One region of the Streptomyces sp. NPDC037013 genome, then DNA from elsewhere that is predicted to be linked to it. Evidence: riboswitches for the same ligand, from Rfam matches in the RefSeq annotation. Region 1 holds a riboswitch; each other region holds the start of a gene.

What was found. A riboswitch is a leader RNA that binds a small molecule or an ion and turns the genes downstream of it on or off. The one in region 1 is predicted to bind cobalamin.
Region 2: linked by a shared signal. The riboswitch ahead of metE (5-methyltetrahydropteroyltriglutamate--homocysteine S-methyltransferase) and the one ahead of ACZ7DY_RS30900 (cobalamin biosynthesis protein) in region 1 are both predicted to bind cobalamin.
Region 3: linked by a shared signal. The riboswitch ahead of ACZ7DY_RS10255 (ABC transporter substrate-binding protein) and the one ahead of ACZ7DY_RS30900 (cobalamin biosynthesis protein) in region 1 are both predicted to bind cobalamin.

Annotation. Positions count from the first base shown of each region.
Region 1 covers NZ_JBVJRV010000009.1:72,143-82,527, reverse strand. The annotation lists gene cobC (Rv2231c family pyridoxal phosphate-dependent protein CobC) at 1-867, opposite strand, end outside; gene ACZ7DY_RS30925 (ZIP family metal transporter) at 940-1,671, shown strand; gene ACZ7DY_RS30920 (cobyrinate a,c-diamide synthase) at 1,686-3,056, opposite strand; gene cobO (cob(I)yrinic acid a,c-diamide adenosyltransferase) at 3,050-3,658, opposite strand; gene ACZ7DY_RS30910 (putative cobaltochelatase) at 3,658-5,748, opposite strand; gene ACZ7DY_RS30905 (cobyric acid synthase) at 5,783-7,291, opposite strand; gene ACZ7DY_RS30900 (cobalamin biosynthesis protein) at 7,288-8,259, opposite strand; cobalamin riboswitch at 8,369-8,510, opposite strand; gene ACZ7DY_RS30895 (hypothetical protein) at 8,636-8,860, opposite strand; gene ACZ7DY_RS30890 (inorganic phosphate transporter) at 8,873-10,168, opposite strand.
Region 2 covers NZ_JBVJRV010000001.1:928,311-938,695, reverse strand. The annotation lists gene ACZ7DY_RS04005 (TetR/AcrR family transcriptional regulator) at 1-548, shown strand, start outside; gene ACZ7DY_RS04000 (LLM class flavin-dependent oxidoreductase) at 612-1,490, opposite strand; gene ACZ7DY_RS03995 (GNAT family N-acetyltransferase) at 1,582-2,085, shown strand; gene ACZ7DY_RS03990 (hypothetical protein) at 2,209-3,435, shown strand; gene ACZ7DY_RS03985 (hypothetical protein) at 3,588-4,385, shown strand; cobalamin riboswitch at 4,408-4,629, shown strand; gene metE (5-methyltetrahydropteroyltriglutamate--homocysteine S-methyltransferase) at 4,792-7,110, shown strand; gene ACZ7DY_RS03975 (hypothetical protein) at 7,255-7,656, shown strand; gene ACZ7DY_RS03970 (DinB family protein) at 7,715-8,209, opposite strand; gene ACZ7DY_RS03965 (discoidin domain-containing protein) at 8,302-10,385, opposite strand, start outside.
Region 3 covers NZ_JBVJRV010000003.1:65,678-76,062, forward strand. The annotation lists gene ACZ7DY_RS10235 (YceI family protein) at 1-366, shown strand, start outside; gene ACZ7DY_RS10240 (metallophosphoesterase) at 379-1,155, opposite strand; gene ACZ7DY_RS10245 (ABC transporter ATP-binding protein) at 1,393-2,184, opposite strand; gene ACZ7DY_RS10250 (FecCD family ABC transporter permease) at 2,265-3,329, opposite strand; gene ACZ7DY_RS10255 (ABC transporter substrate-binding protein) at 3,338-4,384, opposite strand; cobalamin riboswitch at 4,458-4,642, opposite strand; gene ACZ7DY_RS10260 (VOC family protein) at 4,660-5,223, opposite strand; gene ACZ7DY_RS10265 (helix-turn-helix domain-containing protein) at 5,220-6,098, opposite strand; gene ACZ7DY_RS10270 (HAD family hydrolase) at 6,325-7,473, shown strand; gene ACZ7DY_RS10275 (asparaginase) at 7,470-8,453, opposite strand; gene ACZ7DY_RS10280 (alpha/beta hydrolase family protein) at 8,807-9,802, opposite strand; gene ACZ7DY_RS10285 (hypothetical protein) at 9,942-10,250, opposite strand.

The DNA of each region.
Region 1 (10,385 bases):
GTTCGTGGGGTTGCCGACGACCACCAGGTCGGCCTCCTCCGGCACCGCGGCCGGATCCAGCCGGAAGCCGTCCTCCTCGCGCAGCAGGACGCGCCCGACCTCGTGCCCGGCGTCCCGCAGCGCCGCCTCCGGCTCCGTGAACTGCGGGTGCACGACGTAGGGGTGACGGATCTTCAGGGCGCGGGCGAGCAGGACGAAGGCCTCCGCCGCGCCGGAGGTGAGCAGCACCCGGTCGGGTGTCAGGCCGTGGTGCCCGGCGACCGCGGCGCGTGCCGCGCGCCCGTCGGGGTAGGCCGCGAGGCCGTCGAGGGAGGCGGCGATGATCTCCTTCAGCCAGGCCGGGGGAGTGTCGGCGCGCACGTTCACGGCCAGGTCGGTGAGGTCCGCGCCGTCGTCCCGTACCTCCGCGTCCCCGTGGTGGCGCAGGTCGGGGGGTGGAGTGGGGGCGGCCGTGCGCGGGCGGGCCGCCACCGCGCACGTCGCCATGGGCGGCCGGCCCACGGGCGCCGACTTCCGCTTGGGGACCAGGAGCCGGTCCGCGCCGCGCAGCGCCGCCGCCTCCGCCACCGAGGGCGTGCCCACTGCCGCCCGGGACCTCGCGGACGGGTTCGGCACCGTGACCCGGGCGAGTTCCCGCGCCGAGTACGTCACCAGCGGCACCCCGAGCCGCGCCGCCGCCCCGACGATCCCCGGCTCCTCGCCCTTCACGTCGACGGTCGCCAGCTCCGCCACGGCCTCCTCGGGGAATCCGGCGTCGCGCACCGTCGCGCGGACGAGCCCGAGCACCTCCTCCACCGGGGCGTCCTCACAGGCGCCGACGCCGACGACGAGCTCCTCGGCCGGGACGGTCCGTCCGGCACCGGTCATGGGGGGTCCTTCCGTATGAGGCGGGGGCTGGTGGATGTGCGGGGCGGGGGGTCAATCGGATAGCAAGGGCCCATGGCGGTGTTCGTGGCGCTCGGCGCCTTCCTCATGACCCTGGTGGGCGGGTGGACGGCCCAGCGGGTCACCGACCGGCGCCATCTCGTCCTCGGGCTCGCGGGCGGCCTGATGCTCGGTGTCGTCGGCCTCGACCTGCTGCCGGAGGCGCTGGACGCGGCGGGCGACCCGGTCTTCGGCGTACCGGCGGCCCTCCTCCTGTTCGTCGCCGGCTTCCTCGTCGCCCATCTGGTCGAACGCCTCCTCGCGGGCCGCCAGGCCGCGCACGGCGCCGACGAGCACGGGACCGGACGGGTCCCCGAGGTCGGGCTCACGGCGGCCGCCGCGATGGTGGGGCACAGCGTCATGGACGGCGTCGCGATCGGCGCCGCCTTCCAGGTCGGCGGCGGCATGGGCGTGGCCGTGGCGCTGGCCGTCGTCGCCCACGACTTCGCGGACGGCTTCAACACATACACGATCACCAGCCTGTACGGGAACGCCCGCCGCAAGGCCCTCGCGATGCTGTTCGCGGACGCGGCCGCGCCGGTGGTGGGCGCCGCGTCGACGCTGCTCTTCACCATTCCGGAGCAACTGCTCGGCAGCTATCTGGGCTTCTTCGGCGGCGCGCTGCTGTACCTCGCGGCGGCCGAGATCCTGCCCGAGGCGCACCACGACCACCCGGCCCGCTCGACCCTGCTGTGCACGGTGGCGGGCGCGGCGTTCATCTGGCTCGTGGTGGGCATCGCGGGCTGAGCCGCCGCACGCGGTCACCGCGCGCAGCCCTCGACGAAGCGGCGCGCGATCCCCGGCTGTGCCGCCCAGTGCGTGTGCAGGTAACTGGCGTGGACCTTCCCCTGGACGAAGCCCTCGACGCGCCGCTCGGGCGCGTGCAGGCCCCAGGCGGGGGCGGGCCCCGCGCCGGGCTCGATGACGGTGCGGTGGAACTCGTGCCCCCGCATCCGCGTGCCCGCGGCCGCGAGGACGCTGTCGGAGACGGCCACCGCCTCCCGGTAGCCGAGGGTGAGCCGCTCCGCCATCCGCGCCTTCGCGTCGAGCACCCCGCACATCGGCTGCCCGTCCAGCTCGCGCGCGAGGTACAGCAGGCCCGCGCACTCGGCGGCCACCGGCGCGCCGGAGAGGGCGAGTTCGACCACGGCCTTCCTGAGCCGTTCGTTGGCGGAGAGTTCGGGCGCGTACACCTCGGGGAAGCCGCCGCCGATGACCAACCCGGCCGTCCCGTCCGGGAGTTGCTCGTCGCGCAGCGGGTCGAACGGCACGACCTCCGCCCCGGCGGCGGTCAGCAGCTCCGCGTGCTCGGCGTAGGAGAAGGTGAACGCGGCCCCGCCGGCGACGGCGATGACGGCCCGTCCGGCCTCCGACGACGGACTCGGCGAAGCCGGTGCGGTGCCGAGTCCCGCCTCGAGCGTCCACGCCTCTCCCGGCAGGGCGGGCGCCGAGCGTGCCAGGGCGAGCAGGGCGTCCAGGTCGCACCCCTCCCGCACCTGCGCGGCCAGCGCCGCGACCGACGCCACCGCGTCCGGCTGCCGCTCGGCGACCGGCACCAGGCCCAAGTGCCGTGAGGGGGCGCTCACCTGGGGCGCGCGGCGCAGTACGCCGAGCACCGGCACCCCCGACTCGTCGAGCGCCTCCCGCAGCAGCGCCTCGTGCCGGTCCGAGCCGACCTTGTTGAGGATCACCCCGGCGATCCGCACCTCGGGGTCCCACGACGCGAAGCCGTGCACCAGCGCCGCCACCGAACGCGACTGCGACGACGCGTCGACGACCAGCACGACCGGTGCCCGCAGCAGCTTCGCCACGTGTGCCGTGGAGGCGAGTTCGCCCTGTCCCGCGGCGCCGTCGTACATCCCCATCACGCCCTCGACCACGGCGAGATCACACCCGGCGGAGCCGTGCGCGAAGAGCGGCGCGATCAGATCGGGCCCGCACAGGTACGCGTCGAGGTTGCGGCCGGGACGGCCGGTCGCCAGCGCGTGATAGCCGGGGTCGATGTAGTCCGGCCCCACCTTGTGCGGGGAGACGGCGAGCCCGGCCGCCGCGAACGCCGCCATCAGGCCCGTCGCGACGGTCGTCTTGCCGCTGCCCGAGGACGGCGCCGCGATGACGAGGCGAGCTACCACTCGATGCCCCTCTGGCCCTTCTGGCCCGCGTCCATCGGGTGCTTGACCTTCGACATGTCCGTGACGAGGTCCGCGAAGTCGATCAGCTTCTGCGGCGCGTTGCGGCCGGTGATGACCACGTGCTGGGTGCCGGGACGGTTCCGGAGGACCTCCACGACCTCGTCCGTGTCGATCCACCCCCAGTGCATCGGGTAGGCGAACTCGTCGAGGACGTACAGCTTGTACGTCTCCTCGGCGAGGTCGCGCTTGACCTGCTCCCAGCCCTCACGCGCCTTGTCCTCGTTGGTCAACTCGCCCTCGGCGGGGGCGCGCTGGATCCACGACCAGCCCTCGCCCATCTTGTGCCAGGCGACCGTGCCGCCCTCCCCGGAGGCGCCGAGGACCTTCAGCGCGTTCTCCTCGCCGACCTTCCACTTCGCCGACTTCACGAACTGGAACACCCCGATCGGCCAGCCCTGGTTCCAGGCCCGCAGCGCGAGCCCGAACGCGGCCGTCGACTTGCCCTTGCCGATGCCCGTGTGCACGAAGACGAGCGGACGGTTGCGGCGCTGACGCGTCGTGAGCCCGTCGTCCGGCACGACGCTCGGCTGTCCCTGCGGCATTAAGCGGCCCTCCTCGAAGGCGAGTTCATTGTCTGTACGTCCTTGACGAGGCCGGCGATGGAATCCGCCCGCAGCTCGTCGAGGGTCACGGCCGTCCCGCCGAGCTCGCCCGCGAGCCGGCCCGCGAGACCGAGGCGCACGAACCCCGACTCGCAGTCGACGACGACCGACGCGGTCCCCTCCGCCGCGAACAGCCGCGCGGCGCGGCCCGCCTGGGCCACCGGCTCCACCCCGCCGGTGGCACGCCCATCCGTCACCACGACCACCAGCGGCCGGCGCGCGGCATCCCGCAGCCGCTCGACCCGCAGGACGTCATGGGCCTTCAGCAGCCCCGCGGCCAGCGGCGTGCGGCCACCGGTCGGCAGCGACTCGAGCCGGGCCGCCGCCGCGTCCACCGACGACGTCGGCGGCAGCGCCACCTCGGCCGTGGTGCCGCGGAACGTCACGAGCCCCACCTTGTCGCGCCGCTGGTAGGCGTCGAGCAGGAGCGAGAGCACGGCGCCCTTGACGGCGCTCATCCGCTGCCGCGCCGCCATCGACCCGGAGGCGTCCACGACGAACAGCACGAGATTGCCCTCGCGCCCCTCCCGGGTGGCCTGCCGCAGATCGTCACGGCGTACGACGAGTCCCGCGCCGGAACGTCCGCGCGCCTTCTGGTGCGGGGCCGCCGCCTGCACCGTCGCCGCGAGGTGCAGCTTGGTGAGGGCCCCGCGGGGGCGCCGCGACCCCGTCGTACGGCCGTGCTCGGTCCGCGCCCGCGAGCGCCGCCCCGCCGCGCCCTCGCCGATCCCGGGCACGCTCAGCATCTTCGTGCGGAACGGCTCGGCGGCCCGTACCGCCTGCTGCTCGCCGGCGGCGCCGCCCGGCGCGGGGGCGGGCTCCTGCGGGGCGGCCGTCTCGTCGGGGTCCGGGCCCTGGTTCTGCGCGGGCAGGTCGGGCGCGGGGGAGTCGGGAGCGGGTGAGTCGGGGCCGTCGGCCGGGGGCTGTCCGCCGCCTCCACCGTCGGGGCCACCGTCAGGGCCGTCACCGTCGGGGTCGTCGCCGCCCTCCGGGGGCTCCGGCTCCTCCGCGGCCTCGTCCTGGCGTGCCTCCTCCAGCGTCTCGTCGAGCTTGTCCTCGTCCAGGCCCGGCGCGTCGAAGGGGTTGCGGCGCCTGCGGTGCGGCAGCGCGAGCAGCGCCGCCTGGCGCACGTCCTCGCTCTGCACGTCGGTGCGGCCCGCCCAGGCGGCGAGAGCCGTCGCCGTGCGCGCCATCACGATGTCCGCGCGCATGCCGTCGACCTCGAACGCGGCGCAGGTCGCCGCGATCTGCCGCAGCGCCGCGTCGCCCAGGGTCACCTGGGGCAGCAGCGCGCGGGCCGCCACGACGCGGTCGCGCAGGGCGGCCTCGTCCTCGGCGAAGCGCTTCGCGAAGGCCTCGGGGTCGTCGTCGTAGGCGAGCCGCCGCCGTACGACCTCCACGCGCTGGTCGGTCTCGCGCGAGGCGGCCACCTCGACGGTGAGCCCGAACCGGTCCAGCAACTGCGGCCGCAGCTCGCCCTCTTCGGGGTTCATCGTGCCGACGAGCAGGAAGCGCGCGGCGTGCCGCACGGACACGCCTTCGCGCTCCACGTACGAGGCGCCCATGGCGGCGGCGTCCAGGAGGAGGTCGACCAGGTGGTCGTGGAGAAGGTTGACCTCGTCGACGTAGAGGATGCCGCGGTGCGCGTCGGCGAGCAGGCCGGGCTCGAAGGCCTTGACGCCCTCCGCGAGGGCCCGCTCGATGTCCAGCGCACCCACGAGGCGGTCCTCGGATGCGCCGACCGGCAGCTCGACCATCCGAGCGGGCCGCGCGGTGGCCCCACCCGCCTCGTGCGGGCCGTCCGGGCAGTTCGGGTCGGCGGCCGCCGGGTCGCACGAGAAGCGGCAGCCCGCGACGACCGGCACCTCCGGCAGCAGCGTCGAGAGGGCGCGCACGGCGGTCGACTTGGCCGTGCCCTTCTCTCCCCGCACGAGCACACCGCCCACGGCGGGCGAGACGGCGTTCAGCAAGAGCGCGAGCCGCAGGTCGTCCTGGCCGACGAGGGCGGTGAACGGGTACGGGGTACTCACAGAGCCTCCTTGATGCGGTGGTGCGTGGCGGCGCTCACGACGGCGCTCCCGGCGCGATGAACGGCAGGCCCCCCGGCGCGCCGTTCTCGATCAGGCTCAACAGGCCGTCGGTGTCCGCGTGTTCTTCGATCAGGTCGCCGAGCAGGTCGAGCTGTTCCTCGCGCAGCGCCGCGAAGCTGGTGTCGGGCGCGGGCACGAAGCGGCGCCCGGCCGCGCGGGCGACCTCGGTGAGGAACCGGCGGCGGAACGCGTCGCTCTCCAGCGACCCGTGCCAGTGCGTGCCCCACACCTCGCCGACCCGGCAACCGTCCAGGAAGGGCTCCCCGCCCCGGACGTCGGCGACGCCGTGGTGGATCTCGTACCCCTCGACGTACGCGCCGAGAGCCTCGCCGACCGGCCGGGCGAGGGTCTTCTCGCGGGCGAACCGCACCCGCACCGGCAGCAGCCCGAGCCCGTCCACGGACCCGGCGCGCGACTCGACGTCGTCCTCGATGTGCTCGCCGAGAACCTGGAAGCCGCCGCAGATCCCGAGCACCGGCCGGCCCTCGGCGGCGCGGCGCGCGAGGGCGTCCGCGAGGCCGCGCTCGCGCAGCCACCGCAGTGCCTTCACCGTTCCCCGCGTACCCGGTACGACCACGAGGTCGGCGTCGACGAGTTCCTCGGCCCGGTCCACGAACCGCACGACGACGCCCGGCTCGGCGGCCAGCGCGTCCACGTCCGTGAAGTTGGACATCAGCGGCACCGCGCACACGGCGACCCGCAGCACGTCCTCGCCGACCGGCGGGGCCACCACGGACTCCCGCACGGCGCCCCGCAGGGAGACCCGCAGGCCGTCCTCTTCGTCGATGCCGAGCCCGTGCTGGAACGGCAGTACGCCGTACGTGCGCCGTCCGGTGAGGCCGAGCAGCATGTCGAGGCCGGGTTCGAGGAGCGAGACGTCACCCCGGAACTTGTTCACCAGATAGCCGGCGACCAGCTCCTGGTCGGCCGCGCTCAGCAGCGCCGTCGTGCCGAAGAACGACGCGAACACCCCGCCCCGGTCGATGTCCCCGACCACCAGGACGGGGAAGCGGGCGGCGCGCGCGATGCCCATGTTCACGATGTCGGTGCGCCGCAGGTTGATCTCGGCGGGACTGCCCGCCCCCTCACAGATCACGGCGTCATACGTGCCCCGGAGTTCCTCCAGGCATCCCACGACGGTGTCGAGCAACTGCGCCTGGCGGCCCCCGTGGTAGCCGCGGGCGCTCATCTCGCCCACCGGCTTGCCCATCAGGACGACCTGGCTCGAGCGGTCGCCGCCGGGCTTGAGCAGCACCGGGTTCATCAGGGCGCTCGGCTCGACGCGGGCGGCCTGCGCCTGCATGGCCTGGGCCCGCCCGATCTCCGCGCCCTCGCGGGTGACGAAGGAGTTGAGGGACATGTTCTGCGCCTTGAACGGCGCGACGGACACCCCCTTGCGGCTCAGCCACCGGCAGATGCCGGCGGTGACGACGCTCTTGCCCGCGTCCGAGGTGGTTCCCGCGACGAGCAGTCCACCGCTCATGAGTTTCTCCCTGACGTTGCCGACCGCGGTGGCCTTGCCGACCGCAGCGCCCAGCGGGTGGTCACCACGGCACCGAGGGCGAGCACGCCGACGCGACGGGACAGCGTGGCGGCCCGTTCGATGTCCGCCACCCGGACCTGGCGCCCCCGGGTGTTCAGCACGGGACGGTGCTCGACCCGGCCCGCATACGAGAGCGTCCCCCCGAGCCGTACGCCCAACGCGCCGGCGAAGGCGGCCTCGACGGGGCCCGCGTTCGGGCTCGGGTGGTGGCCGGCGTCCGCGCGCCAGGCCCGCAGGGCGCCGCGCGGCGAATCCCCGGCGAGCGCGGCGAGTCCCGCGGTCAGCCGTGCGCCGGGCCACCCGAAGACGTCGTCGAGCCGGGCGGAGGCCCACCCGTACCGCAGATACCTGGGCGACTTGTGCCCCACCATCGCGTCCAGCGTGTTGACGGCACGGAAGGCGACGAGCCCGGGGACCCCGCCCAGCGCACCCCAGACGAGCGCCCCGACCACGGCGTCGGAGGTGTTCTCGGCGACGGACTCCACGACCGCCCGCGCGATCCCGTCGGCGTCCAGCGCCTGCGGGTCCCGCCCGCACAGGTGCGGCAGCCGCTCCCGCGCCACCTCGATGTCCCCGGCCGCGAGCGCCCCGCCGATGGCCCGGGCCTCCCGGGTGAGCGAGGTGCCGCCGACGACGGCCCAGGTGGCGGCGGCGGTCAGCGCGACGGATCCGGTGCGTGAGCGGCGTACGGCGGTGGCGGCTAGGGCGGCGGCGCCGGCCGCGCCACCGGCGCAGACCACGGCGTGCAGCGCACCCCACCCGCGGTGGTCGCGCCACAGCAGCCGCTCGACGGCGCCCGCGGCACGGCCGAACGCGGCGACCGGATGGCCCCGGCGGGGATCGCCGAGCAGCAGGTCACCGAGGAGGCCGGCGGCGGCGCCGTACGCGAAGTCGCGATCGGCACTCATGGGCTCAGCCCGCCGCTGCGCTGAGGAGAGGACTCGTACTCAGGGGGGAGGGCGGCACCGGGCGGCCGGGCATGGCGATATGTCCTCACTCAGGGTGTCCGCGCCCTGGTTCGACGTGATCGGCGGCGAGAGTTCCTGGCTCGCGGGGAGTGGCTCCCCGGTGACAGTGGCGGGACCGCGCCGGATTCGCACCGGCTTCCTCTTCTGCCGCCGTGGTTGGCCCCGGCAGTCCACCACGCCTCGCGAAGGCCCGTCAACTCGCCGTTGACCTGCGGCGGGAGAGTGTGTTGGGGCCCACACGCACGAGTGGGGCGCGGAGCGTGTGACCGCTCCGCGCCCCACCCGGGAACGCCGCCGTCGGATGACGGCCGTGCCGTCAGGCGACGATCAGATAGATGCCGTACGCCACCGCCGCGGCGCACAGCGCGAAGCAGGCGTAGGCGCCGGTGCGGGCCAGGGCCGCGGAGCCACCGGTGGAGGCGGCCGCCGACTCCTGCTTGGAGAGGCCGACGATGCCGAGGGTGAACAGGCCCACCAGGGCCACGGTCACCGCGAGGCTGACTCCGAAGACGGAGCCGAGGGCTGCCCAGTCGATGCTCATGCTGGTCTGTCCTTACACGGTCGCGGGCCGGGCGGGGTCCGCCATGGCGCCGGTCGTGGTGGTGGTCGGGGCCGACAGGGTGGCCTTGACGGGCTCCTCCCGGAGAGAGGAGGCGGCCGGCGCGCCCGCGGGAGGCGGGGTGACGGCGGCGATCGCGGTGGTCACGACGCCCGCGGGCTCGGCGGCCGGGATGCCGTCGTGGCGGGTCTCGTCGTCCGTGACGTTGGTGTGGTCGACGGCGTTGCGGCGGGAGAGGAACCAGATCACGCCCGAGCCGGCGATGAGGAGCGCCGCGGTGGCCGTGATGCCCCAGGGGCCCTGCTTGGTGAGGAACTCGGCGCCCGCGCCGACCAGACCGGCCGCCGGCAGGGTCAGGCCCCACGCGACGAACATCCGGGTCGCGGTCGACCAGCGGACCACGCCGCCCTTGCGGCCGAGGCCCGCGCCCATCACGGCGCCCGAGCAGACCTGGGTGGTGGAGAGCGAGAAGCCGATGTGCGAGGAGGCGAGGATCGCCGTCGCGGCGCTGGTCTGGGCGGCGAAGCCCTGCTGCGGCGCGAGGTCGGTCAGGCCCTTGCCCATGGTGCGGATGATGCGCCAGCCGCCGAGGTAGGTGCCGAGCGCGATGGCGACACCGGCGGAGACGATGACCCACATCGGGGGGTTGGCGCCGGGGTTCAGGACGCCGCCCGTGATCAGGGCGAGCGTGATGATGCCCATGGTCTTCTGCGCGTCGTTCGTGCCGTGGGCCAGCGAGACGAGTCCCGCGGAGGCGATCTGGCCCGCCCGGTACCCCTTCGCGGTGGCCTTCTGGTCGGTCTTGCGGCCGATGCGGTACGTCAGGCGCGTCGCCAGCGTGGCGGCGACACCCGCGACGAGCGGGGCGGCGACGGCCGGGAGCAGCACCTTGGTGACGACGGTGCCGCCGTTGATCGACGACCAGCCCTGTGACATGACCGCGGCGCCGATGAGCCCGCCGAAGAGGGCGTGGGAGGAGCTGGAGGGGAGGCCCACCAGCCAGGTGAGGAGGTTCCAGAGGATCGCGCCGACGAGCGCGGCGAAGATGACCTCGGTCTTGAGGCCGTCCTCGTTGACAATGCCGCCGGAGATCGTCTTGGCGACTTCGACGGAGAGGAAGGCTCCGACGAGGTTGAGCACGGCGGACATGGCCACCGCCGTCTTGGGCTTGAGAGCGCCGGTCGAGATGGTCGTCGCCATCGCGTTGGCAGTGTCGTGGAAACCGTTCGTGAAATCGAACACGAGAGCGGTGACGATCACGATCCCGAGGAGAAGCGTGATGTGTTCCATTTACCCAGGCTTCTGTTGGACGTCAGTGGCATGTGGAACGTAGGCAATCCGGGTGAACGGAAAGTGAACTGGGCCGGGCGGTGCGGTGACCCGAAGTGGAGCGCGATCACTCCGTATGGCCCGGGCAGCCGAAGACGATCGTAAGGAGCGGGGCCCGGAGGCCCGCAAACTGGGCGGAGTGTCGGGTTCCGCCATCCGGCGGCCCCCGCCCGCGCCC
Region 2 (10,385 bases), on a different contig from region 1:
TCTTCGAGCGCGACGGATATCTGGACGCCCGCATCACGGACATCTCCAAGGCGGCCCACGTCGCCTCCGGGTCGTTCTACACGTACTTCAACAGCAAGGAAGAGATCTTCCAGGCGCTGGTCGAGCAGGTGCAGGAGGAGATGCTCCACCCGCACCTGCGCGAGCGCACCGGCATCACCGATCCCCGTGAGCTCATCGACGCCTCGAACCGCGAGTATCTGCGCGCGTACAAGAAGAACGCCCGTCTCATGGCGCTGTTCGAGCAAGTCGCCCAGATCGACGAGCAGTTCATGGCGCTGCGCATCGAGCGAGGCAACGCCTTCGCGCGGCGCAACGCCAAGCTGATCCGCACCCTCCAGGAGAACGGGCAGGCCGACACGGAGCTGGACCCGCTCGTCACCGCGCACGCGCTGTCCGTGATGGTGAGCCGGATGGCCTACATGGTGTTCGTGCTCGGGCAGCGCGTTCCGTACGAGCGGCTCGTCACCACGCTCAACAAGATCTGGGAGAACGGCCTGTGCCTGAAGGACCCCGCGCCCGGCGCGTGACGGCCGGGACCCGGCGCGAGGGAGACGGACTCCCCGCGCCGGGCAGCACACACACGTCTGGTCTCAGGCCACCAGCGGGCCCACCTCGTCCGCGACGAAGCGGATGAAACCCTCGGGGTCCGGTTCGTCGGCGGTGGGCTGCAGCACGACCGTGTCCGCCCCCGCTCCGGCCAGCCTCCGGACGGCTTCCGCGACCTCCGCCGCGTCCCCGGCGACACCCACCCCCGAGGCTTCCTCCCAGCCCTCGTGCCGGATTTCGGCGTTCAGCCGCGCCGCGCCGTCCGGCCCCGTCGCCGCGAGGAGGTAGACGACGACGGGGTGGTGCGAGTCACCGCCGCGCCCGGCCGACTCCCGTCCCTCCGCGATGAGTTGGCGCGCTCGACGAACACTCTCGGGTGACGCACTCGCGTCCAGGATCGTGCCGTCCGCGGCCTCACCGGTGAGCCGGACCGAGCGCGGGCCGCGCGCGCCCGCGTAGACCGGAGGGGCTGCCGGGGGCGGCCAGTCGAGCTTCACACCGTCCAGCCGGACGTAACGCCCCTTCGCCGTCACCCGCTCACCCGCCAACAAGGCACGCATCGCGTGGAGATGTTCGCGCAGCAACGTCAGTGGTGATTCCACGCGGGCGCCCACCTGCCCCATCCAGTCCTGCACGCCGTGCCCGATGCCGAGCATCGCCCGGCCCGGGAACAGCCGGTGCAGCGTGGCGGCCTCCATCGTGGTGAGAGCCACGTTCCGCAGCGGCACCGGGAGCAGGCCGACGCCGACGCGCAGCCGCTCGGACCAGGCGAGAGCAGCGGCCGCGGCGGCGATACCGCTCTCCAGGAAGCAGTCCTCCCAGAGCCACAGCTCCGCGAGTCCCGCGGCTTCGGCCGTGCGCACCACGTCGCGCAGCCGCTCAGGGGGAAGTTGGGGGCGGAACACCACGCCAAGTGTCGTCATGCCGTCTTCCTACCGCGCCGTCCGTCCGCGATCAACAGCTTTCTCGTGTAAGGGTTGTGATGCACAAGGCCCTTACATGAGGCTGATCCGCATGATCCAGCCCACCGGACGACCCACCCTCCTCCGCACCGAAGTCCGCCAGGCCGTGGAGGCCGACCTCCCCGAACTCGTACGCCTGCGGGCACTGCTCTTCGAGACACTCGGCGGCGACTACTTCAACCCCGCGCCGGGCCAGGACGACTGGCGCCGGAACCTCACCTTGGTCCTGCGGGACCGGCTGACCGCCGACTCCGCACGCATCCTCGTCGTGGACGGCGAGGACGGCCTCGCCGCCTGCGGCATCGGCACCGTCGACCAGTGGTTCCCCGGCCCGCACAACCGCAACGGCCGCGTCGGCCATGTGATCGGCGTGGTCACCGACCCCGCGTACCGGCGGCGCGGCCACAGCCGCGCGATCATGCGGGCCCTACTCGACTGGTTCCACGAACGGGAGGCCTCCCGCGTGGACCTGTACGCGTCGTCCCAAGGTGAGCCGCTCTACCGGGACCTGGGCTTCGTCGACCACCCCGACCCGGCGCTGTACTGGAAGCCGTGAATCCGTGACACGACCCCGGTCTGCCAAATCCCCGCCTCCGGAATCCCCGCCTTCCGACGCAAACGCATGCCGGGCACCCCCTCTCGGCAGCATCATGGAAGGAGGCGAAACGGGGGTTGCGTCATGGCTGTTCGCTTCGGTCCGGCTTCCGCGCGGGTGCCGGTATGGGTCTTCGCCGTCGTCGGGTTCGTTCTCGTGCTGGGCCTGTTCTTCGGGATTCGAGGTGTCGGGTCCCTCGATGGCGGCGCGCGGGGCGGCGGAAGCGGCGGCGGTTCCCTGGAGAGCGGTACGAGCGCGGGGACGGACACCGGAGGCGTCGGCCCCGGGACCGCGCCCGGCACCACCACCACGACGGGCGGCACCACAGCCGGCACGTCGGGCGGAACGACGCACGGTACGACGGGCGGTACGGCAGGCGGTGAGTGGCAGACCGGTGGCAGCGACGGGGACCGGAACCGCGACCGCGACGGCACCCGGGCCGGCGGCGATGGCGGTGGCGGGGAGCACGGAGGCGGAGAGGTGCCCGCCTGGCTGCCATGGGGGCCCAAGTCACCCAACGTCGACGACCTGTTCGAGCCCGACAGTCTGTACGACCTGCTCCAGCGAGGCGAGTGCCGGGAGGCCTACAGCAGCGCGACCGCCGCCGACAAGGGGAATGGGAACTCGGCGAGTCCGGCCTCCTGGAAGGTCATCGAGGGCCTCGCCGGTATCTGCAAGGCCGCGCAGGGCGAGGCCGACGGACTCGCCATCGCGATCAAAGCGGAAGCGGGCCTGCGTGCGAGCGGTTACCGGCCCGCGAACGCCGAGTACCTGTGCAAGGACGGTGACGCGTACGCCGTCCTGCGACGCTTCGTCGCCTACTACCAGCGGCACCGCGACGAGCGAGTGGTGCTGCGCTCCGCACCGCCGGGCAGTGCGGCCTGCCCCAACAAGATCGCCGCCACGCGCCTCAGCGTCACTCCGGGCGACACGGCCGGCTTCCACGGCACGTGGCCCGACGCCCCGGCGACCGTGGAGCTGCGTGCGCCGGAACTGACCGCCCCGATCGTCCTGAAGCCCTTCGACGGCCTGGACAAAAGGGTGTTGTGCTGCAAGGACGGGACCGTCGCCGTCGACCTTCCGGGGCCGGACGGATTCGGCGGCCGACGCCCGACGGCGATCGACGTGACGCTCGTGACGAAGAGCGGCGTCAGGATCGCCGCGCGGGCCGCGTTCACCCTCGATTGGAGCGGTGTCCCACGGTCGCCGTCCGGCTCCGGTTCCGGCTCGCCCACGACCTCGTCCTCGTTCGCGTCCCCGACCGCCCGGCCCCACCGCTCCCCCGGTGCGACGACCGTACTCTTCCGATGAGCGAACCCCCGGCCCCTGAGCCTGGCCCTGAACCCGACCCCGACCCCGACCCGGAGCCCGCGTCCCCACCACCCCCGCCGGACCCACCGGACCCGCCGGACCCGTCACCCCCACCGTCTCCCCCCGACCCCGCCGAACCCCGGATCAGCTGGATGGAGGTCGTCGGAGCCATCGGATCCCTGGTCACCCTGCTGACCGCGGTGCTCTTCTACTTCGGCTGGGCGAGCACCGACGCGGAGACCAAGGCGCTCGGGCTGCGCGACACCGTATTCCACCTCTCCACCAGCGACTACCTGTTGCGCAGCGTCAGCGCCCTCTACCTTCCCGCCTGGCTCGCGGCGGGCGTCGCGCTCGGCGTGCTCGGGCTGCTGCGCCGGGCCGCGGGTGAACCGGAACGGCTCGCCCGTGCCGTTCGGGTCCTGCGCCACGCCTGGACGGTGCCCGTCGCCCTCACCCCGCTGTATCCGCTCAGCCCCTGGCTGTTCGACCTGGTGCTGCCGCTCTCCGCGATCGGCGGGTTCTCGCTCAGCGCGTACGCCCGTACCCGTGATCGCCGGGACCTGCGGCTCTGGGGGCTCACCCTCTTCATCTGCGTGCTCTCGCTGTTCTGGGCCGTGTCGTCGTACGCGGCCATCGCGGGCCGGGGCCGCGCGGAACTCACCGAGCGGACCCTGCGCGACGGCTTTCCCGCAGTGGTCGTCTTCAGCGAGAAGGACCTGATGATCCGGGGCGGCGGCAGTTGCTTCCGGCGCGTCACCGACAAGGGCAGCCAGTACGCGTACGAATACGCGGGCCTGCGCCTCTTCCACGTCTCCGGTGACCGCGTCTTCCTCGCCCCCCGCGACTGGTCCCCCACCGACGGCACCCTCTACGTCCTCAAGGAAGGGGCGGGGCAGCGCGTCGACCTGATCAGCGGCGCCGGGCGGCGGGCCCGGGAGTGCGGGGAGTAGCCGATTTCGCGGACGGCCCCGTAAGGTGATCGACGCAGCTGGTTCGCCCCGCCCGCCAGGCGGGAGCGTCGCAAGAGGGAACCCGGTGGAAATCCGGGACTGCCCCGCAGCGGTGAGCGGGAACGACCGCCGTCACACGCACTGGGACCGCACGACCGGTCCTGGGAAGCGACGGCCAGTAGGGGTCCTCCTTCACGAGGACGCGCCCGCGAGTCCGAAGACCTGCCCGCTGTCCGTGCGCGAACCACTCGTGCGCGGATATCCCGGTGACCTCGTGGGCGGGTCGGCGTGCATACCAGACGGGCGTCCGCGCCAACGCGCGATCCGGTCCCGTCAGGTGCGTCACCCTTCGCGCTCGCGTCCCGTCGCCGGGATCTCAGGGATTCATCTCGCGAAGGAGATCTCCGTGACCACCAAGCCCGCAGCCGCGGCAGCACGGGCCACCGTGTACGGCTACCCCCGCCAGGGCCGGAACCGCGAACTCAAGAAGGCGATCGAGGGTTACTGGAAGGGCCGTGTCACCGCGGACGCCCTCCGGGACGCCGCCGCCGAGCTCCGCCGTTCGAACTGGCGCGAACTGGCCGACGCCGGGATCGACGAGGTCCCGACCGGCGACTTCTCGTACTACGACCACGTCCTGGACACGACCGTCATGGTCGGCGCGGTTCCCGAACGCCACCGTCACGCCGTCGAAGCGGACCCGCTGGACGGCTACTTCGCGATGGCTCGCGGCACCCAGGACGTGGCGCCGCTGGAGATGACGAAGTGGTTCGACACCAACTACCACTACCTCGTGCCCGAGTTGGGTCCTGGCACCGTGTTCACGGCGGACTCCTCCAAGCAGGTCGCCGAGTTCGCGGAGGCCCACGCGCTGGGGCTGACCGCGCGGCCCGTCCTCGTCGGACCGGTCACCTACCTCCTGCTGGCCAAGCCCGCGCCCGGGGTGCCCGCCGACTTCGATCCGCTGACGCTCCTCGACCGGCTGCTCCCGGTCTACGCCGAAGTCCTCGCCGACCTGCACGCGGCCGGCGCCACATGGGTGCAGCTGGACGAGCCCGCCCTCGTCCAGGACCGGACTCCCGCCGAACTGAACGCCGTGGCCCGCGCCTACCGCGACCTGGGTGCCCTCACCGACCGGCCCAAGCTCCTGGTCGCCTCGTACTTCGACCGGCTCGGCGACGCCCTTCCCGTGCTCACCAAGGCGCCGGTCGACGGACTCGCCCTCGACTTCACGGGGCCGGCCGCCGCCAACCTCGACGCGCTCGCCGCCGTCGGCGGAGTGCCCGGGAAGCGGCTGGTCGCCGGTGTCGTCGACGGCCGCAACATCTGGGTCAACGACCTGGAGAAGTCCCTGGCCACGCTCGGCACCCTGCTCGGCCTGGCCGGCCGGGTCGACGTCGCCGCCTCCTGCTCCCTCCTGCACGTCCCCATCGACGCCGCCCTCGAACGGGACATCGAGCCGCAGATCCTGCGCTGGCTCGCCTTCGCCCGCCAGAAGACCGCGGAGATCGTCACCCTCGCCCAGGGCCTCGCGCGCGGCACCGACACGATCTCCGCCCGGCTCGCCGCGAACCGCGCCGACCTGGCGTCCCGCGCCAACTCCCCCATCACCCGCGACCCGGCGGTGCGCGCCCGCGCCGCGGCCGTCACGCGGGCCGACGTCCACCGCGCCCAGCCGTACGCCGAGCGGGCGGCTGCCCAACGCGCGGGCCTCGGCCTGCCGTTGCTGCCGACGACGACCATCGGCTCCTTCCCGCAGACCGGAGAAGTGCGGTCGGCCCGCGCCGACCTGAGGGCCGGACGGATCGACGAGGCGGGGTACGAGGAGCGCATCAGGGCCGAGATCCGGGAGGTCATCTCCTTCCAGGAGAAGGCGGGCATCGACGTCCTGGTGCACGGTGAACCCGAGCGGAACGACATGGTGCAGTACTTCGCCGAGCAGCTCACCGGCTACCTCGCCACGCAGCACGGCTGGGTCCAGTCGTACGGCACCCGCTACGTGCGGCCGCCGATCCTCGCCGGCGACATCGCGCGGCCGGAGCCGATGACGGTGCGCTGGACCACGTACGCGCAGTCCCTCACCGTCCGTCCCGTCAAGGGCATGCTGACCGGGCCGGTCACCATGCTCGCCTGGTCCTTCGTCCGCGACGACCAGCCGCTCGCCGACACCGCGCGGCAGGTCGCCCTCGCCCTGCGCGAGGAGGTCGTGGAGCTGGAGGCGGCCGGTACGTCGGTCATCCAGGTCGACGAGCCGGCGCTGCGCGAGACGCTGCCGCTGCGCGCCGCCGACCGTGCCGCCTACCTGGCGTGGGCCACGGAGGCGTTCCGCCTCACCACGAGCGGGGTGCGTCCGGACACGCAGATCCACACGCACATGTGCTACGCCGAGTTCGGCGACATCGTCCGGGCCATCGACGACCTCGACGCCGACGTCATCAGCCTGGAGGCGGCCCGCTCACACATGCAGGTCGCCCGCGAACTCGCCGCCCACGGCTATCCGCGCGAGGCCGGGCCCGGCGTGTACGACATCCACTCCCCGCGCGTGCCGAGCGTCGAGGAGGCGGCGGCCCTCCTGCGCACGGGGCTTGAAGCGATCCCCGCCGACCGGCTGTGGGTCAACCCGGACTGCGGCCTGAAGACGCGCGGCTGGCCGGAGACCCGCTCGTCCCTGGAGAACCTGGTCGCGGCGGCCAGGACAGTCCGCGAGGAGCTGTCCGCGTCCTGACGGCCCGCATGGTCCGCCCGGCGGGGGGCTTGCCTTCGCCCCCCGCCACACGTCCCTTTCCCTTCCCGCTCTCTTCCGGGTTGCACTGTGCAAAGATGCGTTCCGTCGATCGCAGAGTCCGCGCCACCTACAAGGCCCACCGCCATGAAGCAAGCCCCCTCGCTCCTCTTCGTCCTGTACGTGGCCTGCACGGTGTGCAAGACCCGTGTCGCGCACCTGGAATTCACCCCGCCCGGCACGGATCCCGTCAGCCAGCCGCGCTGGGACGCGGTGCGCCGAGCCGCCTACGCCTCGTCGAGGAGCCCCACCCTCTGGTGGTTCACCGTGGAGAGCGAGGACCACACGAACGGCGTGGGTGAGAACATCTCCGCCGAAGACGCCGAGCGTTACCGAAGAGCCTTCCGCTATCCCCGCACTTTCGCGCGCGTCCAGACGGCCGGCCTCAAGGGCGACGCCGGTTTCTGCGCCGAGTGCGACGTCCCCTACTGCGCCCGGCACTGGCAGCGCGGCGACGAGACGATGTGCCCGCTGGGCCACGCCCGTTGAGGACCCCGCCTCCCGGGGGCGCGGCGGGTGCCCCGGCGCCGGAGCGACGGCACGGTGATCACCGACCGGGGTGATCGCCCGCGGCACCGTCGATGAGTTCGCGGACGATGTCCATGTGCCCCGCGTGCCGGGCGGTTTCCTCGATCATGTGGATCAGCACCCAGCGCATGGAGACCGTCTTGCCGTCCCAGGACGTCCCCAGGGCGTCGAGGTCCAGCTCATCGATGACCGCGTCCGCGGCGGCTCTGGCCCGCGCGTAGAACTCGACGATCTGAGCGGTCGTCTCGCCGGGGGCCGCCGCCATGTCGTCGTCGGTGAGGGGGTCGAACCAGAACGGCTCGGTCTCCCGGCCGAACGCCGTGCAGAACCAGCCGTACTCGACGGCCGCCAGATGCTTGACCAGGCCCAGCAGACTCGTCCCCGAGGGTGTCATCGGCCGCCGCAGCGCGGCGTCGTCCAGACCCTCCAGCTTCCACGAGACCACGTCACGGTGTCGGTCGAGGCTGACGTGCAGGCTCTCTTTCTCACCGCCGGTGTACGGCACGCGCTTCATCATGCCCGGAACGTAACAGCCGGGTCTGACAACGCCGCGAGGGCGAGCGGAGGGAGCGGCCCAGCTCCCTCCGCTCCCCCCACCGCTCGGCGTCAGTTCACCGTCAGTTCGGCGATTCCCGGGTGCTTCTTCGCGTCCGCTTCGCCGCGCACCGTCACCCGTACGTACCGCGCGAGTCGTGTGTCGTCCGCCTTCGCCCGGTGCCAGTGGTGGCCGTCGAGGGAGAGTTCCACGGTGTGGGCGGTGGGTTTTGTGTCGGTCCAGGTGGGGGTGACCTTCCTGACCTGGACGGGCTTTGCCAGGTCCGTCGTCAGCCGGCCGGTCGCGGCGTCCGGGACCCACCCCGTGGCCGTGTTGCCGTCGACGGCGGCGTTCGCGTACATGCCGGGCTGCTGGGAGGAGGCCGTGGCGCGGGCGCAGCGGGCCGCGTTGGTGGTGGGGGTGAGGTCGGGGCGGCGGGTCTTGAGGACGACCGGGGCGTCCTTGCCGACGATCTGCTCGCCCTGCGGGGTGTCGAGCGTCATCGGCTCGCCGCCCGTCAGACGCACGGTGGTGTGGTGTGCGCCGATCTCGATGTCGTACGTACGCCCCTGCCAGGTCAGCCCGCGGAGGTTGACGCCCTCGTGGAGTTGCGGGGGCAGCATCGGGTCGAGGCGCAGGCGGTCCTCCCGCATCCGCAGGCCGGTCAGGCCGTTGGTGAAGACCTGGAGGAAACCGCCCTTGCCGGTGAGGAAGTCGTGCGCGGGCGAGCCCGCCAGAGGATCCTCGGCGCCCGCCTTGTCGCCGCGCGCCTCCGAGAACTGGGCGAAGGGGCCGCGTACGAACGGCTTGATGGAGCGTTCCAGATAGGTGTACGTCGAGCAGCCGGGCTCACCGATCCCCGCCGCGTCGATCGCGTGGACCGAGTCCGTCATGGCGGGTCCGTCCGGGTCGGTGCGCTGCGCGTAATAGTCGAGGGTGCCGGCCGCGGCCCCCTCGGGCATCGGCCACTCCAGCGGGTACATCAGCAGGACCGTGTCGGCCTGCTTGATGGTGCTGCCGTCGTAACCGTCGTACTGCCGGAAGACCTTGCGCCCGGCGTCGTAGGGGATCCGGATGCGGTCGGCGATCGACGTCCAGGCGGCGGGGGCCCGCTCGCCGAGGAGTTCGGCGGCGCGGGTGGCGTGGCGCAGGGCGGTGACGGCGCCCGCGTTGGTGAAGACCGCGTCGTCGACGCCGTTGCTGTACTCGTCGGGGCCGGCCGTGTCCTTGATCGAGTAGCTGCCGTCCTTGTTCCGGCTGACGCGGTCCGCCCAGAACTCGGCGATGCCCTTCATCACCGGCCAGCCGCGCTCGCGCAGCCACCGCGTGTCCTTCGTGGCCAGGTAGTACTGCCAGGTGGCCAGGGAGATGTCGGACTGGAGGTGGATCTGGGTGCGGCAGTGCGGCGGGTCGACGCTGTGGCACTCCTTGGCGAGGTCGCCCGAACTCCCGCTGTTCCAGGGGTAGAAGAGCCCGCTGTAGCCGAGCCGGCGGGCGTTCTCACGTGCCCCTGCGCGGGTGCGGTAGCGGTAGTCGACCACGGACGCGGCCAGTTCGGGGCGGGTGGCGAGCAGCCCCGGGTACATCCAGGTCTCGGCGTCCCAGAAGACGAGGCCCGCGTAGTTGTCGCTGGTCAGCCCCGCCGGGGCGATGCTGTTGGCCGCTCCCCGACGCGTACTTGAGAGGAGTCCGTACTGTGCCGAGCGCACCCACGCCTGCATGTCGCGCTGCCCGGGCACCTCGATGTCGCTGCGCCACAGTCGCGACCAGGCGGCGGTGTGGGAGCGCCGGAGTTCCTGCCAGCCCCGGTCGGCGGCGTGCCGGGAGGTCGCGGTGGCGTCCCGGCGCGGGGTGCGCGAGGTCAGTCCCGTGTCGACGCCCACGTACTTGGTGAAGTCGTACGACCGGCCGCGGCGGACCGGCAGAGCCAGCGACTGGCGGGACGTCAGCTTCTCCGCCCCGCCAGCTCGTTGGGTCTTGATTCCGTGTGCCGCGCTTCCGGCGCGGAGGGTGGAGGCGACGGCTCCGTCGACGTTCGTGCCGTCGGTGCGGAAGGCCACGTCCATGGTGGGCGCGGCCGGTCCCGCGGCCCGGTGGCCTTCGGTGCGGTCGCCGCCGCCGGTCTGCCGGATCCGTCGCGCGCCGCGGCCGTCCA
Region 3 (10,385 bases), on a different contig from region 1:
GACACCGGCGTGGAGCAGCGGGACGCGCACCTCGTCGGCGGGGACTTCTTCGACGCCCGCCGCTACCCCGAAATGGTGTTCCGCAGCACCGCCACCGTCCACGAGGGCGGTGAGACCTTCCGGATGGCGGGCGACCTGACCATCCGCGACGTCACGCGCCCCGTCGAGTTGCAGCTGGACTACCTCGGCTCGGTCGTGGACCCCTTCGGTTTCGAGCGGGTCGGCTTCGACGGCACCACCACCATCGACCGCACCGAGTGGGGTCTCGTCTACAACCAGCGGCTCGCGGCCGGCGGCACCATGGTCAGCGAGAAGGTCCGGCTGCAGTTCGACATATCGGCCGTGCGGGACACCACCGCCCCCTGACGGACAGCTCTCTCAGGGCGTTGCCAGCGGCACCGGGCGTATGTGGGTCGTCAGGCGGCCCGTGTCGTCCAGGACGTGGAAGGCCACGGCCGGCGGCAGGTCGCGGTGGACGTGGTGGGACGGGTCCTCCTGGCGCTCCCAGGGGAGGCGGAGCGTGGAGACCACGCCCGGGGCCACGAGGAGGGGGCGCCCGGCGAACGTCGTCGCCGCGGGCGTGTGGGCGTGGCCGGCCAGGAACGCCGTCACGTTCGGGTGGCGGGCGGTCAGTTCCGCGAGGCGCTCCTCGTCGAACTGACGGATGCCGTCGACGTACGGCGTGTTCAGCGGGACCGGCGGGTGGTGGAAGGCGATCAGCACCGGTACCTCGGGCCGGGTGCCGGCCAGCGTGTCCGACAGCCAGGCGAGGGTCTCGTCCTCCAGCCTGCCGTGGTCCTCGCCGGGGACCGACGTGTCGCAGAGGGCGAGGACGAAACGGTCCGTGGCGTGGACGCGGTTGACCGGTGCAGTGCTCGGCGCCTCGCCCAGCAGGTGGGCACGGAACGCGGCGCGCTCGTCGTGGTTGCCCGGGCAGGCCAGCAGCGGGTGGCGGGAGGCGAGCAGCTTGCGGGCCGCCTCGTACTCGGACGGCGTGGCGTGGTCGGCGATGTCGCCGGTGGCGATGACGGCGTCCAGGTCGTACGGGAGGTCGTTCAGGTACGTCATGACCGCCCGGGTGCGCTCGACGCTGCGGCCGTCGTCCTCGTCACGGGTGTCGATGTGGGTGTCGCTCAGGTGGGCTATGACTGTCATGGTCTGGGTCGTGGTCTTGGCCGTGGTCTTGGTCTTGGTCGTGGCCGACATCGCTGGGTGGGCCTTCTTTCTCGCCGGGGGGCTTCGGCTCGCCGGCCCTCGGAGGGCCTTGTCGGGCCTTGGTCGGGGGCTCTGGGGGGCCTCTGGTTCTCTGGGGCCTCGGTGAATCTATGGGGGCCATGCGTCCGCCGTAAGGGCCACTCGTACGCAAGTGGCCCGGTCCCGCGGGCCGTTCGTTCAGCTCCGCAGGAAACGCACCGAGGGCCGCCCGCCCGAAGGGCCGCCGTCGCACTCCCCCGGTGTCACCACCGCCCGCACGCCGTACACCTCGGCGATCAGCTCCTCGGTGATCACCTCGGCCGGCGTGCCCGCGGCGTGCGCCACGCCCTCCTTCAGGACGAGCAGCTGGTCGCAGAACATCGCCGCCAGGTTGAGGTCGTGCAGCGCGATCACGCTGGTGACCGGGAGCTCCGCCACCAGGGTGAGCAGCTCCAACTGGTGCTGGATGTCGAGGTGGTTGGTGGGCTCGTCCAGCAGGAGTTCGCGGGGTTCCTGCGCGAGGGCGCGGGCGATCTGGACGCGCTGGCGCTCGCCGCCGGAGAGGGTGTGCCAGGCCTGGCCGGCGCGTTCGGTGAGCCCGGTGCGGGCCAGCGCGTCACGCACGGCCCGCTCGTCGTGCGGGGTGGGGGCCGACCACGCGCGGCGGTGCGGGATGCGGCCGAGTCGTACGACGTCTCCTACGGTCAACTCGACCTGGGTCGAGGCGTGTTGCTCCACCACGGCGACCCGGCGGGCCACCGCGCGGCGGCCCGTGTCGGCCAGGGGGCGGCCGTCCAGGGTGACCACTCCGGAGGCCGGGGCGAGGACGCCGGCGAGGAGGCGCAGGAGCGTGGACTTGCCCGAGCCGTTGGGGCCGAGGAGACCCACGGTGGCCCCGGCGGGCGGTGCGAGGCTGACCCCGTCGACGATCAGCCTGCCGCCGGCCTCCCGGCTGACCCGGTCGGCGCGCAGGCCGGTACTGGCGGTCACCTCCGGCGGGTTCACCGGGGACGAGCCAGGTGACGGCGGTGACCCTGCTCGGTCCGTCGCCGGGGACTTCGCCTCGTACCTCATGACACCCTCCGCGTCCGGTACAGCACCGCCACGAACGCCGGTACGCCGATGAGTGAGGTCACCACGCCGACCGGGACCTCCTGCGGGTCGAGCGCCGTGCGGGCCAGCGTGTCCACCCAGACCAGGAAGACCGCGCCGGCGAGCGCCGTCACCGGGAGCAGCCGGGCGTGGCCGGAACCTGCGAACGCGCGGGCCGCGTGCGGCAGTACCAGTCCGACGAAGCCGATGGCGCCCGCCGAGCTGACCAGGGCCGCGGTGAGCAGTGCGGTCGTGCAGAGCAGGATGAGCCGGGTGCGCGCGACCCGGACGCCCAGCGCCGCGGCCGCCTCCTGGCCGAACGCGAACGCGTCGAGCGTACGCGCGTGGGCGAGGCAGACGAGCAGCGTCACCGCGAGCACCGTGCCGCACAGCCACACATCCGTCCAGCCGATCCCGCTGAGCGAGCCGAGCAGCCAGAACAGCACTCCGCGGGTCGTCTCGGAGTCGGCCGCCGTGAGGACCACGAACGAGGTGACCGCGGAGAACAGCTGCATGGCCGCGACGCCGGACAGCACGACCCGGTCCGTGGTGTCGCCCAGGGTGTGGCTGAGGAGGAGCACCAGCGCGAAGGAGACCAGCGCGCCCGCGAAGGCGCCCGCCGAGACCGACACCGCTCCCCCGCCGACGCCGAGGACGACGACGGCGACCGCTCCGGTGGACGCCCCGGACGAGACCCCGAGGACGAAGGGGTCCGCGAGGGGGTTGCGGAGGAGGGACTGCATGACCGTGCCGCAGACGGCGAGGCCCGCGCCGCAGACCGCGGCGAGCAGCGTGCGGGGCATCCGCAGGTTCCAGACGATGCCGTCCCTGATGGGGGTGAGCGGGGAGTCGCCCCAGCCGAGGTGGGCCGCGACCGTCGACCACACGTCGGAGACGGAGATGTCCGCCGGGCCGATGGTCACCGCCACGGAGACGGACAGGACGAGCGCGGCGACGCCGGCCACCCACAGGAGCCCCAGCCTCGCGCCGTGCCGGAGCCCCGGCTGTCCGGTACGGGTACGGGTGTTACCCCTGTTCCCCACCGCCTCGCTCACTTGACGAGGCCGAACTTGCGCAGTCCTGCCGCGACTTGTTCGATGCCGTCGACCGTGCGGATCGTGGGGTTCATGGCCTGGCCGCTGAGCAGCACGTACCGCTTCTTCTTCACCGCGGTCAGGTTCTTCGTCGCCGGGTTGGTCTCCAGGAACCTGATCTTCTCCCGGGCGCTCTCCGCGGACTGGGACCTGCGCGTGAGGTCGCCGATGACGAGGACGTCGGGGTCGCGGTCGGCGACGGTCTCCCAGTTGATCTGGGGCCACTCCTCGCGGGTGTCGTCGAAGACGTTCTTCACGCCGAGTTCGCGGGTGATGATGCCGGGGGCGCCGCAGCAGCCCGCCATGTACGGGGCGTCGGAGTTGGCGAACCAGTACAGGAGCGTCGTGTCGGATGCGGCGGCCCTGTCGATGTCCTCGGTCGCCTTCGTGACCCGGCGCTTCAGGTCGGCGATGAGCTTCTCGCCGCGCTTCTCGACGCCGAAGACCTTCGCCAGGTCGCGCACCTCGCCGTAGACGGTGTCCATGGTGAGGGTCTTGACGCGCTTGCCGTCGCCGCCGCCGTCGTTGTCCTTGCCCGCGCAGTCGGTGGGCGAGACGTAGACGGGGACGCCGAGTCCGGTGAACTTCGTGCGGTCGGCGACGCCGCCCTTGCCGACGGTGTAGAGGAAGGAGGCGCTGACGAAGTCGGGTTCCTCGGCGAGGACCTTCTCCAGCGAGGGGTAGCGGTCGGCGAGCCGCTTCACCTTCGCGTTCTCCTGCCGGAGGTTCTTCAGGACCGGGTCGGTCCAGGTGCCGGTGCCGGCCATCCGGTCGGCGAGGCCGAGGGAGAGCAGGATCTCCGTGGACCCCTGGTCGAGGGAGACGGCCCGCCGGGGCGGCGCCTTCACCGTCGCCTCCTTGCCGCAGGAGGCGACAGTGACGGGGTAGCCGTCGGCGTTCTTGCCCGCCGGCCGCTGCGCGGAGCCGTCGCCGCACGCGGTGAGCGTGAGCGCGCCGGCGCAGAGGAAGCTGAGGAGGGCGGATATACGGGCTGTCGAGGACACGTGTTCCCTGGTCCCTTGAGTCTCGCGGCTCATACGCGGAGCCTGGCCTGCGTCTCGACCTCCGCCGCCCGGTGTGCGAGCGGAGGCGCCAGCAGGTCTTCGGACTCGGGATCGACCGGACGGGGCGCCTTCCCGGGCGTCCTGTGACACCCAGTGGCCGTGGCCCCGCCCGTCCCCCTCACCGCTGCGCGTCAGTTCCGGATTCGCACCGGATTCCCTGGCCCAGGTGTGGGTTTGACTGGCTTGCGCAAGTTATCACGCACGCCCGGGCCCGCTCATACGGCTTCGGCCGGGTCGGGCCTCGGCTCGCCGCGGTAGGTGCCGAAGGACCAGCGGTTCCCCTCCGGGTCCTCGATGCCGAACTCGCGGCTGCCGTACGGCTTGTCCTCGATCTCCGCGATGACCTTCACGCCGGCCGCGGTGAGGCGGCGGTACAGGTCGTCCACCCGCGCGGTGACGACGTACGCGGATCCGGCGCCGGGCCTGCCGCAGGTGGAGGCGGCGGCCGGGTCGTAGGAGCCGAGCATGACGCCGCCGCCCTCGGGCCAGTCGAGCTGGGCATGGGCGACGCGGCCCTCGTCCTCGTAGACGGCGGTGCGCAGGAAGCCGACGGTGCCGACCAGGAAGTCGATCAGGGCGGGGGCGTCCTTGGCCTGGAGGCCGGGCCAGATGGCGGGAGCAGGGGTGCGGAGCGGCTGCTCCGGCTCCGGGGCGCCGGAGGGCGAGTTCAGGATGGGGCCCGGTGTGGGGGCCGGGGTGGTGTTCGTGGCGGGGCTCTGGGCCGAATTCGTGGCGGGGCTCTCGGAGGAGTCTGAGGCGGGGTTCGGTGTGGTGTTCATGCCGTCGAGTCTTCGCCCTTGCCGTGCGCCCCGGCTTGGATATTCCGGCACTCTTCGGCCAGCCAGGCGGTGGGACTCACCCCCGTGTACTGCCGGAAGTCGCGGACGAGGTGCGAGTGGTCGTAGTAGCCGGCGTCGGCCGCGACCCGGGCGAGGTCGGGCGCGGCGCCCGCCGCGACCGCGCGGGCCACGGTGGCCTTGGCGTGCTGGAAGCGCATCAGACGTGCCGCCTGTTTGGGGCTCAGTCCCGTCTCGGCGCGGAAGAGCGCGGTCAGCCGGCGCTCGCTGAGCGCCACGTGCCGGGAGAGGCCGCCCAGGGTGCCCGCGCCGCGGTACCGGGCCAGCCATGCCCAGGCCTCGGCGACCTCCGGACGGACGGACCCGGCGGTGCCCCGGCGAGGCTCGTCGTACACGCGCCGCCGCAGATACGCGGAGAGGTGGGCGAAGCGGTCCTCCCAGCCGTCCAGTTCGCACAGTTGCTCGCGGACCTCGGCGGCGCGGTCCCCGAAGACGTCGGTCCCGGCGACGACGAGCGGGCCGGTCAGATCGGCGGCGGGCAGGCCGAGGAGGGCGCGGGCCGCGAGGGGGTGCACGGCGAGCTGGATGCCCGCCTCGTGCTCGGGCTGGACGACGTACGCGGGGCTCTGGTGCAGGCCGCCGACGACGATGTCGGTGCGCGTCGCGGCCGGGCCGGTGGCCTCTTCGGGGGTGGTGCCGGTAGCGATGGGCCCGTCGAGCGAGAAGATCACCGTCAGATACGGCGACGGCAGACCCCTGTGCAGGGCGGGAGGCTGCCCCGCGGTGCGGTAGCCGACCGCGGAGACGACCATGCCGTCGAGCCGGGGAACGGCCCGGGCGAACTCACGGGTGCCCATGCGTCCCAGTATGCGCGGCGCGTCGCGCTTCGTATCGCGCGGCCGAACGGCCGGAGCAGGCCGCAACCCGCCCCGGCGTCCCCCTCCGCTACCCGTGTTCACCTCCCCCATACCTCCCCGCCACGGTGACTTCGATCATGGGAAATGGGCGTCGCGCCCCATAGCATTGCGCGCCGCTCCGGACGGGGCGCATCTCGCTCTCAGGGAACGGCAGGGACGTAACGACATGGCAGTACGGGCAAAGGGCAAGCCGGGCAAGCTGAGCAAGCCGGCCGTCATCGGCACCACGGCGGCGCTGGCCGCCGCCGTCCTCGCGGGCGGCGCGCTGTGGCCGACGGACCAGGCGAGCGCCGCCGACACCTCGGCGGCCACCGCCCGTGAGCTGTCGCACTGGCCGAAGCCCGTGGCGAAGCGGCTCGGCAAGGTCATCGCCGCCAATGACCACAAGGGCGCGTACGCGGTCTTCGACGCGGACAACACGACGTACCGCAACGACCTGGAGGAGTCGCTGCTCCCCTTCCTGGAGATGAAGGGCGTCCTGACCCGCAAGACCATGGACCCCTCCCTGAAGGTCATCCCCTTCAAGGACAAGGCGGGCCACAAGGAGAGCCTGTACAGCTACTACAACCGGCTGTGCGAGGTGGACGACCAGGTCTGCTACCCGTGGGCCGCGCAGATCTTCTCCGGCTTCACGCTGAAGGAGCTCAAGGGGTACGTCGACGAGCTCCTCGCGTACGAGAAGCCGATCCCCGCCGAGTACTACGAGGACGGCGTGCTCACCAGGACCGAGGTGAAGCCGCCGGAACTGTCGCGCGGCATGCAGCAGCTCTACCGGACGCTGCGCGCCCACGGCGTCGAGGTGTACGTGGTCAGCGCGGCCGGCGAGGACCTGGTGCGGATGGTGCTCGCCGACCCGAAGTACGGGTACGGCGTGAAGCCGGAGAACGTCATCGGCGTCTCCACGCAGCTCAAGGACCGCAGGACCGGGCAGGTGACCAGCTCCCGCAAGGAGATCGCCGAGGGCCGCTTCGGCGAGAAGGACCGCGCCGAACTCGCGAAGCGGGAGCTGACGCCGAACCTGTGGGCGCCGCTGACCTGGTACGAGGGCAAGCCCGCGGCGATCAACACCTACATCGACGAGTGGAAGAAGCCGATCCTCGTCGCCGGTGACACCCCGGCGAGCGACGGCCCGATGCTGTTCCACTCCGCCGACGTGGACCACGGCGGCGTGCGCGTCTGGGTCAACCGCAAGGACTCGTACATGAAGCAGCTCGACGGGATGAAGAAGAAGAACGCCGAGCGCCAGCGCGAGCTGGGCCAGAAGGTGACCGCCGACAAGCGATGGCTGACCGTCACCCCGGACCAGATCAGCTAGGACGCCGATGCCGGCGCTGACGCCGACTCGGCGAAGGCGTCGGCCACTCGGTCCCGGTCGGCGCCGTCCGCCAGCAGCGCGTGCAGCAGGAGTCTGGCCTTCGGGGCGTCCAGCGGGCCCGCGGACATCAGCCCGCGCCCGAGCATGTCGTACTCGGAACCCGGGCCCTTGTACGTCTCGCCGAGCAGCGGGCCCGCGCCCGTGCGGGAGGCGAGGACGACGGGGATGCGGGCGGCGAGCGCGGTCAGCGGTTCGACGAGCCAGGCCGGGACGTGGCCGGCGCCGAAGGCCGCCACGACGAGTCCGCCGAAGCGTTCGTCGACGGCGTCGAGGAGTTCGCCGCGGTCGCCGAGCGTGAGCGTGACCAGGGCGACGCGGGCCGGGCCGCGCAGCCGGAGCGGGCGGGCGACGGTGGGCCGCGCCGGGCGGAGCAGGACGTGCGGCCTGCCCTCCACGACGCGGCCGAGCGGGCCCGCGCCCGGGGAGGCGAGGGCTGTCAGGGACGTGGTGTGGGTCTTGCGCACGTGCCGGGCCGCGTGGATCTCGTCGGCGAGGACCACGACGACGCCGAGGCCCGCGCAGCCCGGGTCCGCGGCGACGGCGAGGGCCGCGGCCAGGTTGGCCGGCCCGTCGGCGCCCGGCAGGTCCGGGCGGCGCATCGCGCCGGTGACCACGACGGGGGTGCGGGGCGCGCAGGCGAGATCGAGGAGGAAGGCGGTCTCCTCCAGGGTGTCGGTGCCCTGGACCACGACGACGCCGTGACCCGCCGCCGTCGCCGCGTCGACCCGCTCGGCGAGGTCGGCGACGTCCTCGAAGGCCAGGGAGGAGCTGGGGAGCCTGCGGACGTCGTGGACCCGCACGTCGACGCCGGGCGGGGCCGCGTCCGCGAGGACCTCGGCGCCGGAGAGGCGGGCCGAACCGCCGCCGCCCCGTGCGGAGATGGTGCCGCCGAGGGTGAACACGGACACGGTCGTCGCCATACGCCTCATCTTCCCTGCATGTGCCTCGCGGTCCCGGAGCCGGACCGAGGATAGGCGCCATGACCGACGACTCACCCACCGCGCCGAGCTCTTCTTCCTTGGAGGTCACCGCGACCGTCAGCGCGGCAATCGCCACCCGCACCCGGTTCAACCGACCGAAACGCCCTACGCCGACTGCGCCTTGGGGGATGCGCCAGCCGCCCGCCCCCTCCGCGGGGCGCGCGGCGCCGTCGACGTACAACTAGGGCATCTTGCGGAGCCTGCGGGCGGGCCGCTCAGCCGCGGCGCTCGCCCCCTCGGCCGTCCGGGAGCCGTCGGCGTAAAACCGGGTCAGCCAGCGGCGTATGACCAAGTCACCCCGCGCCGCCCCCAGGCGGACCCGACGGTTCCTCGTCCGTTACCCATGCTGCTATCCGCTTGGCGAGGCCGCCGCCCGCTCGGGTCCAGGCGAAGTGGTCCAGGCGGCGGCCCGCCTCCTGTGTCGTGTAGTGGCGGCGGGTGAGCCGGGCCCTCGGGACCTTGGCGAGGAGGTGGTCGAGGGCGGAGACCGGTGCGTACGTGTCCTGGTCGACGGAGATCGCGAGCACCGGCAGCGTCAGGCCGGCGAGTGCCGCCTCGTAGTCGAGCGCGGAACCCTTCGCGCTGTAGCGGCCGGTGCGGATCTGGCGTGCCCAGTCGCGCATGACGCCCTTGGGCTGGTCGCCGCCGAAGCCGAGCCGGGTGCCGGGCCAGCGGCCGAGCACGGTCGCGGTGACGGTGATCAGGAGCTGGACCAGGAGCAGACCCGCGGCGCGCGGCAGGCCGAACGCGCGGAACCAGACCGAGCCCGTCGCGACGATCGCCACCCCGTCGACGCCGCAGCCCCTGGAACCGGGGCGGCTTCCTCCCCGGGGTGTCTGACGCAACGCCGCGTAAATAAGGGCCAGTTGGCCGCCCAGGCTGTGGCCCAGGAGGTGCAGCGGTGGTTCGGGGCCGAGTTCGGCGCGGATCGCCGCGACGACCGCGGGAAGGTCCTCCTCGACGATGGCGCGGTAGCCGTGGTCGGGGGCGCCGGGCCCGGTGGCGGCCGGTGTCGCCTCGCCCTGGCCGCGCAGGTCGACGGTGAGCACCGTCAGGCCTTCGTCGTGCAGTTGGCGCGCGAAGCGGCGGTAGTAGCGGGCGGCGGTGCCCATCGCGGGCAGGATCAGCACCGCGGGGGCCGGGGGCGGCCCCGGCGCCGGGCCCGAGCCGGACGGCAGGAAGCGGTCCGGTGCGGGGGCGCGCAGCGCATGCACCGGAAGGCGGGTGCCGTCCGGGAGTTCGGCGGTCGTCAGGAGCGGCAGTTCGCCGATGGGGTCCGGCTGGGTCATGGAGCACAGCATGTCCCATCGCACAGGTGACCGCACGGGCTCGTACGAAAACGGGGCCGAGGCGGTCAACTCCCGCCACCGGCCCCGTACTTGATCGGGTCACCGCTCAGCACTCGCTCAGCAGGTGTTCACCAGGCGCTCAGCGGCTGTACCGCATCAGCGCCCGCACCATGTGGCAGGTGATGTCGGACGGCGGGTGGATCCCGACCTCCTCGGCCATGCTCCGTATGGTGCTGTTCGTCGCCTGGTTCGGCAGGTAGACGCCGGAGTCGAGCAGGGCGATGGCCAGGCGCATCGCCTTGAGGCGGCGGTTGTGGTTGATGTACCACTCGCGCGGGCGGCCGGCGGGCAGCGCCTTCTTCGCGCGCGGTGCGTACGGCAGGTCGATCAGGACGGTCTTCGGGACGGTCTTGGACACACGCTTCGACGTGAGTGCGGCAGCGGGCACGGGCATCCTCCTGTCGCGGTCGGGACCCCCCGTCGGGCGCCCTCGAACACTACTGTGATTCTACTGCGGGGCACTGACAATCGCCGCTGGCCAGACGCGCTTTGAGGTATTCGAACAGAGACCTGTCGCACACCC